DNA from 2 places in the Micromonospora noduli genome. Region 1 is predicted to be linked to the other one. Evidence: riboswitches for the same ligand, from Rfam matches in the RefSeq annotation. Region 1 holds a riboswitch; the other holds the start of a gene.
What was found. A riboswitch is a leader RNA that binds a small molecule or an ion and turns the genes downstream of it on or off. The one in region 1 is predicted to bind cobalamin.
Positions count from the first base shown of each region.

Region 1 (7,171 bases):
ACGACACCCAGGAAACCCGAATCACCGACATCCCGCACATCGCCAAGCGCTATCTCACCGCCGTGCCCAATACCGCCGTCACCGCCGACCAGGTCGCCGCCTGTCCCCCAGCCGTCGCCGACGTCATCACCGCCGCAGTCGCCGAATACGAAGCTGGCGAAACACTCGAAGCTGTCGTTGCTCGTGACGCCGACAAGCTGGAATGCCTCATCCAAGCCGTCGAGTACCGCCACCAAGGCATCGACAACGTGCAGCGCTGGATCGACAGCTCACGAACCGCGCTCAAGACCGCCAGCGCCCACCGCCTCGCCGACGCCGCCCTCAGCGGACAACCCCTGGCCTGGCTCACTCCCCCGCCCCGGAAGTAAGCGCCCAACACATGGCGCACTGCCTGGGAAGCCGTAAAGGCGGCCTTGCGCGCCTGGGAGGGCGAGGGCAGCGCAACCTTCGTCAGCGACCCGAAGTACATGGGCGTGAGCCTCCATGAGCTGGTCGACGCCGGCAACGCGGCAAGCCACGAAGATAGGCTGACGTACCTCTTCCTTGCCGACGCGACCACGATGGCGGACGTCGAACGCCCGCTTCTCGCACTCGACCTGGCGGAAGAGCCCGGCCGCACCTTCCGGGTGCCGCCCCGCTGGTACGCGGACGTCTCGGCCAACCTCACCATCGCGAACATGGACTTTGCCGAGTTCGCCAACGCCATCGATAGGTCGGACACGTACCGGGGCTTCGACGGGGACTGACGTCCTGGTCTGGGGCCTACTTGCTAAGCCCGTGACGGAGATCGAACCACACTGTCAGCTTCGGAATCGCCTTGATTCGTACGGTGGGTAGTCACGTCACGCGAGACACAGCTATAGGGCGTCGATTGCAGGACCGGCTGGGTATCGATGTGGCCCCGTGTTCACCGCTGTGTCGGGCACGGATCGGGCACGCCAATCGCACGCACGTTTCTCGGCGGGCGACGCTAGCCCTCCGCTGGCGGGGACATCATTATGGTGGGTATGAGGAAAAGCCTCCCGCTGGTCGGCCTGGTCCTGGGAGCACTCGGTGGGGCGCTCTGGGGCTGGTTGGGCAGCGATGGGTACGAGGCAGGAGACTCGGCGCTGGGCACCGGCCTGATGGGAGCCATCGTCGGGCTGCTGATCGGGGCCGCCGCGTACGGCCTGGCAGGCCGCGGTAACCGGAACAGCCCCGGCCGAAAGCGCTGAGAGAAAGGAGCATCATCGACTGCATCCGGCGGGCCCATGGACGGACTCACGTCGCGGTCGGGTACGGCTCAGCTATGCAGTTCAACAACTACAGGTAAGGCTCCTTGCCGGTCCAGGCCGAGCGGCACCTTGCAGCCAGTGACCTGGGCGAATCTCGTCAAGGCTAGGCGTCGATAGTCACTACTCGCCGTCCTTCGACGGCCTGGCGTGCGGACCGCGCCGGAAGGAACTCTCTTGTCAGAAGAGGCCGTCGTCATCCCTTTGCTCGCTGCGGACAACAGCGCCGGAGTTGGTCCCTGGTGGGTTTCGCCGTTGATTGCGTTGGCATCCGGGCTACTCGGCGGGGTCTTCGGCAACATGTTCATCGAGTGGTACCGGGTGCGGACGCAAGACAAGCGGGAAACGGGCAAGCGGGCGCGAGACGCGGGCGACGTGCTGACACGAGCGGCCGTCGACTATGAGTCGGCTGTGATCTACGGCAGTAGCGAAGAGGTGGGTCAGAGCCTCAGCGAGTTAATGCGGGAGGTGGCACCCCACCTTCCTGATCTACCCCGGCGGTTCGCGGCGCTGTTGATTGAGGTGGAGCAGGCTTCTCAGTACGCGGTGGTCTTCCGCCAGGAGGTCGATGCCCAGGAGGACTCACCGGAGCTGTTGGCGGCATTAGACCACCACGTGTTGCAGCTCGCGCTCCTGCTGCGGGCGCAGGTGTTCAGGTGGCGAGTCGGACGAACAGACGACGAAATACAGAGCGCCAGGTACGAAGTCTTTGAGCGCATGAAGAAGATTGCGAACCTCGCCGGTCTGGAGCTCGTAGCGAAGGAGGGGCAGCCTTTCGGCCCCCCAGAGCTGTAAGCGCGCATCACCGCTTACGACACAGCGGTCAACCTGCCATCCCAATACTGCTGGTACCGAACCAGCGACCTCTTCGGCGTGAACGAACGGCTCGGCTCAACCGGCGACGTCCACGACGACCTTGCCCTCGGCGGTGCCGCCGGCAACCAGGTCGTGGGCGTCCATGACCGTGTCGAGCGTGAACCTGCGCTCGTCCAGTCGGGGGCGCAGCGCGCCGGCGTCGGCCAGCGTCGCGATCTCGCGCAGGATGAGGCCATGGTGTTCGCGGCCGCGCCCGGTCAACATCGGCAGCAGGGTGAACACGCCGGAGTAGGTCGCGCCGCGGAACGACAGCGGGGCGAGCGAGTGTGAGCCCCAGCCCAGCGCGCTGACGACGTGCCCATGGTAGGTGCGCACCGCCGCGAACGAGGCGTCGAGCGTCGCGCCGCCGACGTTGTCCACGATGATGTCGAAGCCCTCGCCGCCGGTGTGCCTCTCGACGTACTCCTCGACCTTGCTCGTGGTGTAGTCGATCGGCACGGCGCCCAGACTCTCGATCACCCGCATGCTCGCCGGCCCGCCGGTGGCGTACGCCTCGGCGCCGAGCGCCTGGGCGAGTTGGACGCCCACGTAACCGACCCCGCCGGCACCGCCGTGCACCAGCACCTTCTGCCCGGCGCGGACGCCAGCCCGGTCGACCAGCCCTTCCCAGGAGGTGACCGCCGCCAGGGGCAACGCGGCGGCCTCCCGCATCGAGAGTGCGTTCGGCTTGCGGGCCAGCAACCGGGCGTCCACTGCGGCGTACTCGGCCAGCGAACCCTGTAGGTCGCCCACGCCCCCGCACAGCCCGTACACCTCGTCTCCCGGCTCGAAGCCGGTCACCTCCGCGCCGACCGCCGCGACGACACCGGCGAGGTCCAGGCCGAGCACCGCAGGCAGGTGGACGCGCGCGTGCGCGGCCTTACCTGCCTGGATCTTCGTGTCGAGCGGGTTGACGCCGCTGGCGACGATCCGCACCAGCACCTGCCCGCGCTCGGGGGTGGGTTGATCGATCTCCTCGACCGTCAGCGGAACGTCGAACTCCCGCAGCACCGCAGCGCGCATAACCATCCACACTCTCCGTGATCGAGGCTTCACATGGACGCTATCCGACCGGATGGGCGGCGGGGCGGGTTCCTCGGACCGCGCCAGCGCCGCCACGGGCGGACCACGCCCGGGTCAGTCGTCTTCGGCACCGTCGAGCAGCGCGCGCCGCAGCGCCAGTCGGTGCTTCCGGCGGATCTCCGCCTCCCGGTACCGGCGTCGGTCCCCATCGGTCTCCGGCAGCAGCGGCGGCACCGTCCGAGGCTGACCGTCGTCGTCGATGGCGACCATGACCAGGTGGGCGGTTGCCACGTCGGTGGGCGGCACCGCCCGGTCCCACCGGTCGGCGGTCACCTTGACCGCCACCTCCATCGAGCTGCGGCCGGCCCAGGTGATCCGGGCGTCGACGTGCACGACGTCACCGACCCGCACCGCGCGGAGAAACGCCGTCTCGTCGATGGCGGCGGTCACAGCCGGCCCGTCGGAGTGCCGGGCGGCGACCACACCGGCGACGGAGTCGATGAGGTTGAGGATCCGGCCGCCGTGCACCGTACCCATCAGGTTGGTGTGGTGCTGGTCCATGATCTGCGAAAGGGTCAGGTGCGACGCCGACGGCGCTCGACCGGCGATCGTGGTGGTGTCGTGCACAGCGGTAGTCCGTCCCTCGGGAAACCACACCGCCGGGTCGCGGACACACGCTGGCGAGGACCTGGCCGTGTGCCACACGCACGGCCCGTCACCCGCTCAGCCCACCCGCGAGGCCGACGGCAGCGCACACGGTTGTGTACGCGGCGCCGGCAGGTCTTCGGACTCGCGGGCCTGACCGGTCGCGCCGGTCCCCTACTGGCCGTCGCTTCCCAGGCCACTGGCCCAGTGCTGATGACGGCGGTCGTTCCCACTCACCGCTGCGGGGCAGCCCCGGATTTCCACCGGGTTCCCTCTTACGACGCCCAGCCGGTCACGACGGGGCGAACCAGCGCCGTCGGCGAGCATAGCTGGCCAGGGGATCTGTCCACCCGGGGCGTCCTGCCGCAGCGGCGGATGGCCTCATCGTCAACTTTTAGTCGTCTGAGGAAGAAGATCGTCGCCTCTTGAAAAAAGTCTCGCGAGGGTGAGGATATCCAGATGCGTCGTCTCCCCCAGACTTGCGGCCGGGTGGTCTCGGGCCTCCTCGCGTTCCTCCTCGCCTCGGCGGTCGCCCTCCTCGCGTCCGCCCAACCCGCCGCAGCGCACGGGACCCTCGCCGCGTCCACACCGGCGAGCGGCGCCACAGTGCGCGAGCCGTTGACGGAGGTGCGGCTTTACTTCACCGAGAAGGCCGCCGCCAACGCGTTCTTCACGATCACCGCCCCGGGCGGCACCCGTGTCGACAACGGCTGGTCGCAGGGGGAGCCGAAGCCGCTGGAGAAGCCGGTGCGGGAGTACTTCCTGGTCAACGGGCAGTTCGAGCCACGGGAGTACACGACGGGGTTCCCCGCTGTGGTGTCCGTCGCCCACCTGCCCGCCAAGGGCCAGTACTCGGTGAGCTACCTGTCGGTCGCCTCGGACGGCGACACCGTGCGGGGCACCCTGACCTTCCGCTACGACGGGCGGGTGACAGCAGCGCCGAAGGGATGGAGCCCGCCGTCGACCCAGCCGGACCCGGCGCTGGTGTCCGCCACCGAGCAGCACAACACGTCCGGGCAGGCCTCGGCGGTGCCGACCACCGCGGACGATCCGTCGACCCCGCCGGCCGCGGTGGCCCCGTCGACCGGGTCGACCGAGGAGAGCGGTCCCGGGGCACTGGCCTGGGCCGGCTGGGCGGCGGCGGTCGCGGCGGTCGGGGCGGTGGCCGGGTTCGTCGTCTGGCGTCGCCGATCCGGCGGCACACCCACCGGCCGGGGCCGTACCTCGGCGGCGACCTCCGGTCGACGCGGCGGTGGCGCCCGTACCACGAACAGGGCCGGCACTGGCAAGACCGTCGGCGGCAAGGCTGCTGGGGACAAGACCGTCGGGGGCAAGGCCGGCGCTGGCAAAGTCGGCGGGGGCAAGGTCGGCGCGGCGACCGGCGTCGTCGCGCGTACCGCGAGTGACAAGCGGCGGCCCGCCACAGTGCCGGCGGCGCGCAAGGGCAACACGGTCGTCACGGCCCGCACGGGCGTTGCGGTCGATCCGACGCCTACCGATCAGGTGACCAAGGCCCTCGCCAGCACGGAGGGCGAGCCGACGGTCGACCCCGGACCACGGCCCGACACGGACCTGGCCGCCGCGACGCCTGGGTCCCGGTTGAGCAACACCCACCTGGCGCTGTTCGTCGGCGGTCTGGTGATCGCTCTGTTGGCCGGGTTCGGGTTGGCCCGTATCGGCACCGCCGACGAGAGTCCGGCGGCCGGTAACGCACGACCGTCAGCCGGTGGGCCGCCCGCCTCGGGCCAGGTGGGCTCGGCGACCGACGGGCACCAACACCCGGCCGGTACGGGGCCGCACACGCATCGGGGTGACGACGCGACGGGCGCGACGCTGGCGACCGGCACGACGGTCAGCGCCGGTGGGTACACCCTGCAACCAATGGAGCGGTCCCAACCGCCCGGTGTACGCGCGGACTACCGGTTCCGGATCGTCGGGACCGACCGGCAGGCGGCGACCCGCTTCGCGGTCGTGCACGACAAGCCGTTGCACCTGATCGTGGTGGGCCGCGACCTGACCGGCTACCAGCACCTGCACCCGACGATGGCGTCCGACGGCACCTGGAGCGTGCCCCTGACGCTGGCCCGACCCGGCGGCTACCGCGTCTTCGCCGACTTCTCCGTCACCGCGGCCGACGGCACCCAGCAGCCTCTCGTGCTGGGCGTTGATCACACAGTGCCCGGCGCGCACAGCCCGACCGCGCTGCCGCCGGCGCAGGCGCAGGCGACGGCCGGTCCGTACGCGGTGTCGATGACCGGCACCCCGACGGTGGGGGTGACGGCGCCGATCCACTTCCAGGTCAGCGCCGACCCGACCGTCCCGGCGCAGTTGGAGCGATACCTGGGCGCGTACGGGCACCTGGTCGTGGTGCGTGAGGGTGACCTCGGCTACGTGCACGTCCACCCCGAGCAGGAGTTGGTCGACGGGACTGTCAAGTTCTGGCTGACCGCGCCGAGTTCAGGCCGGTACCGGGCCTTCTTCGACTTCCAGGTCGCCGGCACTGTGCACACCGGGGAGTTCACGATCAACGTTCCCTGAGTCCGGAACTTTCTCCGAGCTGCGGCCGACCAACCTCCCAGCAGCAACCATCGGAGGAAGAACACATGCGCACCACCAGCCCGAACGCTTCACGCCGCCGGTCGGCCGCCATCCTCGTCGCCGCGATCCTGACGGTGGGCGTCGCCGGTTGCGGCTCGTCGGACTCGCCGTCGACAGCGCAGGCGGGCCCGTCCGCGTCGGCCTCGGCCAACCCGGACGCTGGTGTGCTCGGCATTCGTGACCCGTGGGTGAAGGCGGCCGACAAGGGCATGACGGCGGCCTTCGGGACTCTGGTCAACGACGGCGACACCGACGTCACGGTGACGAGTGCGACGACCTCGCTGTCGCCGATGGAGCTGCACGAGATGGCCGTGAAGGACGGCAAGATGGTCATGCGGCAGAAGCAGGGCGGCATCGTGATCAAGGCCAGGAGCACGCACGCCCTGGAGCCCGGCGGCGACCACCTCATGCTGATGAACCTCACCAAGCCCGTTCAGGCCGGCGACGAGTTGACAGTCACCCTGACCTTCGCCGACGGCAGGACCCAGCAGTTCCGCGCCGTGGCCAAGCCGTTCACCGGCGCGCAGGAGAGCTACGCCCCCGGGCACGGTGAGCCGATGCCCGGCATGAGCGCCACGCCGGAGATGAGCATGAGCCCGGCATCGTGACGCAGACACCACAGGTCCGACCGGTGAGCAGGCGTGGCCTGCTCACCGGCGGAGCACTGGCCGCCGGCGGAGCATTGGCCGGCGGTGCCACGATCGCCGCCACCCGCGCGGGGAGGACCGGGCCGCCGTCGGCGACCGCCGCCGACGCGACGCTGGCGGCGACCGTCGGCG
Region 1 is NZ_PYAC01000001.1:704,950-712,120, forward strand. It holds gene MED15_RS02990 (HD domain-containing protein) at 1-368, shown strand, start outside; partial or broken gene MED15_RS02995 (DUF6924 domain-containing protein) at 399-746, shown strand; gene MED15_RS03000 (hypothetical protein) at 1,008-1,214, shown strand; gene MED15_RS03005 (hypothetical protein) at 1,449-2,066, shown strand; gene MED15_RS03010 (zinc-dependent alcohol dehydrogenase family protein) at 2,163-3,155, opposite strand; gene MED15_RS03015 (acyl-CoA thioesterase) at 3,264-3,710, opposite strand; cobalamin riboswitch at 3,908-4,121, opposite strand; gene MED15_RS03020 (copper resistance protein CopC) at 4,254-6,332, shown strand; gene MED15_RS03025 (copper chaperone PCu(A)C) at 6,398-7,000, shown strand; gene MED15_RS03030 (Dyp-type peroxidase) at 7,024-7,171, shown strand, end outside.

Region 2 (7,171 bases), on a different contig from region 1:
GGTGACATGATCGGCAAGCGTCGGGTCCTCATCGGCGTCCTCGCGGCCCTGGCCGCGGGCACCCTGCTCGCCGCCCTGGCCCCCAACCTGACAGTGCTGATCGTCGCGCGGGCGCTCCAGGGAGCCGCCGGAGCGATCCTGCCGTTGTCGATCGGCATCGTCCGCGACCAACTGCCCCGGGAGAAGGTCGGCGTCACCGTCGGCCTGCTGTCGGCGATCTTCGGGGTCGGCGCCGGTGTCGGCATCGTGGCCGCGGGCCCGATCGTGGAGCACCTGTCGTGGCACTGGCTGTTCTGGCTGCCGCTGGTCCTCGTCGTCGTCGCGCTGCTCGGAGCCATCTTCGGAATGCCCGAGTCGCGGGTCCGCACGCCCGGGCGGCTCGACATGCTCGGCGCGGCCATCCTGTCGGTCTCGCTGGTCTCGCTGCTGCTGGCCGTGAGCAAGGGGCAGGGCTGGGGCTGGACCGAGCCGAAGACCATCGGCCTGTTCCTGCTCGGCGCGGTCGCGATGGTGGTGTTCGTCCGGGTCGAGCTACGCGTACGCGAGCCGCTCATCGACATGCGCCTGATGCGGATTCGCGGTGTCTGGGCCACCGACCTCGTCGCCCTGATCCTCGGCTTCGCGATGTTCGGGACGTTCGTGCTGGTGCCGACCCTGCTGCAACTTCCCGCCGCCACCGGGTACGGGTTCGGCAAGACGGTGTCCCAGGCGGGCCTGTTCCTGCTGCCCACCGTCCTGATGATGGTGGTCTTCGGTCCCCTCGCGGGCCTGCTGGACCGTCGCTTCGGTCCCAAGGTTCCGATGTTCCTCGGCACTGTCGCGGTCGTCGTCGCATTCGCGCTGCCGGCTCTCGCGCACGGCGCGACCTGGCAGGTGCTGCTCTCCGGGGTGCTCACCGGCGCCGGCATCGGCCTGGCGTTCGCGGCGATGTCCAACGCCATCATCGAGAGCGTCCCGGCGGGGCAGACCGGCGAGGCGAGCGGCGTCAACACCATCGCCCGCACCATCGGCAGCAGCATCGGCGCGGCGGTCGTGGCGGCCGTCATCACGTCGAACAGCACCCCGCAGGGGCTGCCCACCGACGCGGCGTTCACCGCCGGCTTCTGGGTGTGCGCGGGCGTCGCGGTCCTGGCCGTCTTCGCGGCACTGGCCCTGCCCTCGGCGCGTCGCCGTCACGAACAGGCCGTCGCCGCCGGTGTCGACGACCTTCCGCCCGAGCCGGTCGAGCTGCACCTGCCCCACCGGCATCACTGAGCAGGCGGCTGACAGTCGCCGAACGAGCGCAGGCCGTGTCCACTCCTGGTGGCCACGGCCTGCGCCGTTCGGTTCGACCTCAACCTGCTCGCGGCGCGCCCAGTCGGAGCTGCCAGCGCGCGCCCTGGCTGGTGAGCCGGACGACGGCCAGGGCCTCCACGTCCACCTGCCGGTACGTCGCCATCGGAAGACCGAGGGCGTGCACCACCGCGATCCGGATCACCAGTGGGTGGGTGACCGCGATGACGCGTCCACCGGCTTCCTGCTGCTCGTCCAGCCAGCTGCCGACCCGATCCCGCACGGCCGTGACGGACTCACCGCCGTGCGGCGCGGACCCCGGTGCGGACAGCCAGTCGTGCAGCGCCTGCGGCTGCGATTCAGCGATCTCCTCCAGCGACCGTCCGGACCAGTCCCCGTAGTCACAGTCGGCCAACGCGGTCTCGATCGTCGGCAGCAGGCCGAAGGCGTCGGCGGTCTGTCGGGCGGCCACCGCGGGGCTGGACAGGCAGGTGGCGTTGACGCCGAGGGGCCCGCGCCGGTCTGCGCCCGCCTGGGCCTGGGCGAGTGCGGCACGCAGGCCACCCTCGTCCAGGCCGTCGTCGGCGCCGCCGAAGCGGGCCCGGCGCAGAGCGGCGGTGTGACCGTGGGCGACCAGCCGAAGGCTGGTGCCGGTCACGTGCTCGGCAGTGCGGTGCCGGCCCGGCGACGCCGCTCGTGGTGCATCAGGGCCGCGAACAGCAGGCCGATGCCGGTCCAGAGCACGACCTGGGTGCCGAGCGAGGCCAGTCGGAAACTCCACAGCAGGGTCGCCGGGAAGTCCGCCGGAACCTCCTGGAAGGACGGCATCACCACGTACGACACTGCCGTGACCAGCAGGAACCCGCCCGTGGCCCCGGCGGCGCGCAGCCACGTCGGCGCCTGGGCACCGACCGACCGGTAGCCCAGCGAGCCGGCCCACACGGCCACCAGCCCGAGCACCACCATCAACAGGTAGGTGACGGTCCGTTGGTTGATGGTGGCCGGGTCGCCGACCGCCGGCGGGTTCGCCGGGTACTTGACGAACGGCACGATCACCGCGCCGAGCAGCGCCCCGCCGGCCAGCAGCAGACCCGACCGCCCGTCGTCGTCGCCGCGACGCCGCCGGGACAGCAGGACGTACGCCGTGGCCAGCAGGCCACCCATCGCGGCCCCGAACAGGCTGGTGGCCAGGAACAGACCGCCGCGCTGACCCGACCGGCCGACCAGGGCGTCCTCGTGATCGTGCGCACCGGCGGCGGGCTCGGCGTGCGTCGCCGCCTCCTCGATGGCGATGGCTGCCTCGACGTGCGGTTCGCCAGCGACGTACGCGAACGCCCCGGCCAGCAGGCCGGCGATCAGGCCGGCCAGCAGCCCGCGGACGAGGACGGCGAGGAACGGGGGAGCGGCGGTGGTGTTCAGTGGCACGGGACGCCCAGCAGGTGCCGGCCGTCGTGCATCAGCTCGTGCAGGTACATCCCGCTGCGCGACACCGCCCCCTGGTCGAAGGCGACGAGGTACGCCAGCAGGGTGAGCACGGCAACGGTCGCCAGAGCCGTCCACATCAGACGCGCACTGCCAGCGGGGTGCACCACCGGCTGGCTGGAAGCGGAGCTAGACATGAATACACGAACCTCCCCAGGGATGACGCGTCCCCATCGCAAGGCTGCGGACGACCGAGCGTCCTGGCTCGCGGCCCCAGTTGTGGTTGGGGACCGCTCACAGTGGCGCGACCGCGCCGGATTCACACCGGCTTCCCTCGCGTCGCCGCAGATAGTGGGTCGACGGTAGCGGTGCCGCCTCGGGCGGTCAACCCGGACCCCGGGCACCGAACGCGGCACCCATCGCTCGGTCAACGAGCCGACCGAGCCGCAGGGTGCCGGCGGATTCGTCAGACCAAAAGGCGACACTGCCGCAAGCCGGTCGTAGCGCGCGTTCCGCGACTCGTGAACACTCTGTTACCGCTAACATGGTCAACCTGCCAGATCGGCTCTGTGGCTCCGGGTCGACCCGGAGGGTTTCGATCAGCGGCGGGGCGGGGTGCAGAGTGGACGAACACACCAGGACGGGGCCGGTGACGACCGGCGAGGTTGCGCGACGACAGGGCATTGTCGACGCGCATCATCACCTCTGGGTCCGGGCGCGGCACCCACAGCCCTGGATCGACCCGCACACCATGGCCGCGATCGACGACGACTTCACGCCGGTCGAGCTCGCCCCGGCAACCCGGGCCGCCGGGGTCACCCAGACCGTGGTCGTCCAGTCCGTCGCCGTTCGGTCGGAGACGCCCGAGCTGCTCGGCATCGCGGCCGACGACCCCCTCATCGCCGGGGTCGTCGGCTGGGTCGACCTCACCGCCGCCGATGTCGACCGTCGCCTCGCCCGGCTACGCAGGGCCCGCGGCGGCGAACGGCTGGTCGGGATCCGCCACCTGGTCCAGTCCGAACCCGACCCGACCTATCTCGACCGCCCCGACGTGCGGCACGGCATCGCCGCGGTCGGTGCCGCCGGCCTCGCCTTCGACCTCCTGGTGCGCCATCATCAGCTGCCGGCGGCCGCCCGGCTCGTCCGCGACCTGCCCCAGGTGCGGTTCGTCCTGGACCACCTCGGCAAGCCCCCGCTCGGGCGCGCCGATCTCGGTGACTGGCAGCGCGACCTGCTGGCCCTCGCGGCCGAGCCCAACACGACGGCGAAGCTCTCCGGCCTGGTGACCGAGGTGGACGGCCAGCCCTGGACGGCTGCCGACCTGCGGCCCGCAGTCGAGCACGCCCTGGACGTGTTCGGCCCGGATCGGCTGATGTTCGGCTCGGACTGGCCGGTGTGCCTGCTCGCCACCTCGTACACCCGCTGGGTCACAGTCCTCAATGACCTGCTGGACCCGCTGTCCGACGACGAGCGGACCGCGATCTGGCGTCAGACCGCCAGCCGGGTCTACCGGCTGGCCCCGTTCTGAGACGGCAGCGCCTTCCCAACTGGGGACATAGCATGTTATCGATAACACGCTGACGGCGGCAGCGATGTCGATGTGGTCGGACGTATGCCTTCGGCGGTGCAAGTAACGATGGCAAAACATGCTCGCAAGACCTTGGCAACATACGTGAATGCGTGGCATGGTAACGCCTGATCGTGGGAAACATCCGACCTATCTCCAAGGGATGTGTGGCCATCTAGCCGCACCACCGTCCGAGCGGGGTCGGTCGCTCACAGGCGTTCGGCTCGTCGGCGGGTCCCCGTCGGACGCCGGCGCCGCGCTTGGGGAGGTCAGGTCCGACGATGAGTAGCGCCGAGGCAACCGCCGGCACGCAGCGCGGCGAACTCAGCGACTGGTTCCGGGAACGGATCTCCCACGCCGTCTCCGAGTTCACCGCCGCGACCGCGCTGGTCGTCCTGTTCATCGCCTTGACCTTCGCGAGTCCCTACTTCCTCACAGCGGACAACCTCTTCAACATCGGCGCCCAGACGGCGGTGATCGCCATCATCGCCACGGCCCAGACGATGGTCATCATCACAAAGGGCATCGACCTGTCCGTGGGGTCCGTCGCCGCGCTCGCCGGCGTGTTGGGCGCGATGGTCGTGCGCGACCTCGGCTTCTCGCTCTGGGCGGCGACGGCGGTCGCGATCGGCGTCGGCGCACTGGCCGGGCTGTTGAACGGCCTGCTGGTGACGGTTGCCCGGATTCCGCCGTTCATCGCGACGCTGGGGACGATGTCCGTGGGTCGGGGCCTGGTCTTCATCATCACCGGAGCGGTCGGCGTCTACGGCCTTCCCCGGTCCTTCCAACTGCTCGGCAACGGGCAGATCCTCGGCATTCCGTTCGCCGTGGTGATCACCGTCCTGGTCGCCGTCGGGGTCGCCTTCCTGCTCTCCCAGACCCGCTTCGGTCAGTACACCTACGCGATGGGCTCCAATCTGGAGGCGGCCCGCCGCTCCGGCATCCGGGTCGGGCGGCACCTGACCGGGGTGTACGTGCTGGCCGGCGTGCTGGTCGGGCTGGGCGGCATGATCGCCGCGTCCCGGGTCAACTCCGGCCAGCCCAACTACGGGATCTCGCTGGAACTCGACGTCATCGCCGCCGCCGTCATCGGCGGGGCCAGCCTGTTCGGCGGGCAGGGCCGGATCGTCGGGACCATCATCGGCGCGTTCCTCATCGCCCTGGTCCGCAACGGCGCCGTCCTGCTCGACATCAGCATCCACTACCAGCAGGTGATCGTCGGCGTGATCATCTGGGCCGCCGTCTACTTCGACCAGTACCGCCGCCGGCGGCTGGAATCACGGGGTTGACATGCCATTCCGAGAGTCCGAACGAGGAAGGACACACACCATGGCACACACCACCACCAGCCGGCGGACGCGAGGACGACTCCTGCGCACGCAGGCGATCCTGGCCGCAGCCGCGGCGACCGCCCTGCTCAGCGCCTGCGGCGGGGTCGAGGTCCGTGACGGCGGCGACGGCGCGACCAAGGACGCGAGCGGCCCGTTGAAGCTCGCCGTCGTACCCAAGGCGGTCGGGGCCGACTACTGGAACACGGTCAAGGCGGGCGCCGAGTGCGCCGCGCAGCGCGCCGGGGACGTCACCGTCCAGTGGGACGGGGTGACCACCGAGACCGACGTCGAGGGCCAGGTCAACCTGATCCAGAACTTCGTCACCAAGAAGGTCGACGGCATCGTCTACGCGGCGACCGACTCCAGCGCGCTGGCACCGGCGACCGACAAGGCACTCAGCGCCAACATCCCGGTCGCCATGATCGACTCCGGCACCAGCCCGCAGCCGTCGAACGTGCCCCTCTTCGCCACCGACAACCGCGCGTCGGCGACCGAGGCGGCGAAGCTGCTCGCCACCGAACTCGGCCCCGGCAACCACGAGGTGGCGCTCGTCGAGTTCCAGCCCGGATCGCAGACCAACACCGAGCGGGTCGACGGCTTCAAGGCCGGTCTCGCCCAGTACCCCAACCTGAAGCTGGTCGGCCAGCAGCCGAGCCGCAGTGACGTCAACGAGGCCCGACGGGTCACCGAGAACATCCTCACCGCCAACCCCAAGCTCGCCGGCGTCTTCGCGGCCAACGAGCCGAGCGTGCTCGGTGCCGCCCAGGCCATCCAGGCCGCCGGCAAGTCCGGCAAGGTGGTCATCATCGGCTGGGACGCGGCCCCGGACGAGATCGCCGGGGTGCGCAACGGCCAGATCTCCGCGCTGGTCGTGCAGAACCCGTTCAAGATGGGCTACTTCGGCGTCGACAAGATGGTCAAGCACCTTCGGGACAAGGCGCCGCTGGCGTCGGCCGACACCGGCGTCACGTTCGTCACCAAGGAGAACATCGACTCGGCGGAGATCAAGGCGGTGCTCGAGCCCAGCTGCGCCAACCCGCCGGTGCAGTGATGGGCGCGATCCCCACTGCCACCGCGGACAGCCATCAGCAACCCACCGACGCGGAACCGCCGGTCCTCGAAGCCCGCGGCATCGTCAAGCGATTCGGGCATGTGGAGGCGTTGCGTGGCGCCGACTTCACGGTCCGTCGAGGTGAGGTCGTCGCGCTGATCGGTGACAACGGCGCCGGCAAGAGCACCCTGATCAAGACCCTGTCCGGTGTGCACCCACCCGATGAGGGCGAGATCCGGGTCGGCGGCCGCCCGGTCCAGTTCTCCACTCCGGTCGATGCCCGACGGGCGGGAGTGGAGACGGTCTACCAGGACCTCGCCGTCGCCGACGACCTCAGCGTGGCCGCCAACCTGTATCTCGGCCGGGAGATCCTCCGCTCCGGACCGCTCGGCCGGCTCGGGCTGCTGGACAAGCGCGCCATGCGCCACGGCGCCGCCGCCGCCCTCGACGAACTCGGCGTACGGATCCCCCGGGTCACGACCCCGATCGCGATGCTCTCAGGTGGGCAGCGGCAGTGCGTGGCGGTGG
Region 2 is NZ_PYAC01000043.1:316,375-323,545, reverse strand. It holds gene MED15_RS33065 (MFS transporter) at 1-1,254, shown strand, start outside; gene MED15_RS33060 (histidine phosphatase family protein) at 1,334-1,930, opposite strand; gene MED15_RS33055 (CbtA family protein) at 1,927-2,697, opposite strand; gene MED15_RS33050 (CbtB domain-containing protein) at 2,688-2,891, opposite strand; cobalamin riboswitch at 2,927-3,070, opposite strand; gene MED15_RS33045 (amidohydrolase family protein) at 3,344-4,222, shown strand; gene MED15_RS33040 (ABC transporter permease) at 4,543-5,550, shown strand; gene MED15_RS33035 (ABC transporter substrate-binding protein) at 5,591-6,643, shown strand; gene MED15_RS33030 (ATP-binding cassette domain-containing protein) at 6,643-7,171, shown strand, end outside.
Region 2: another riboswitch for cobalamin. It lies ahead of MED15_RS33050 (CbtB domain-containing protein); the one in region 1 lies ahead of MED15_RS03015 (acyl-CoA thioesterase).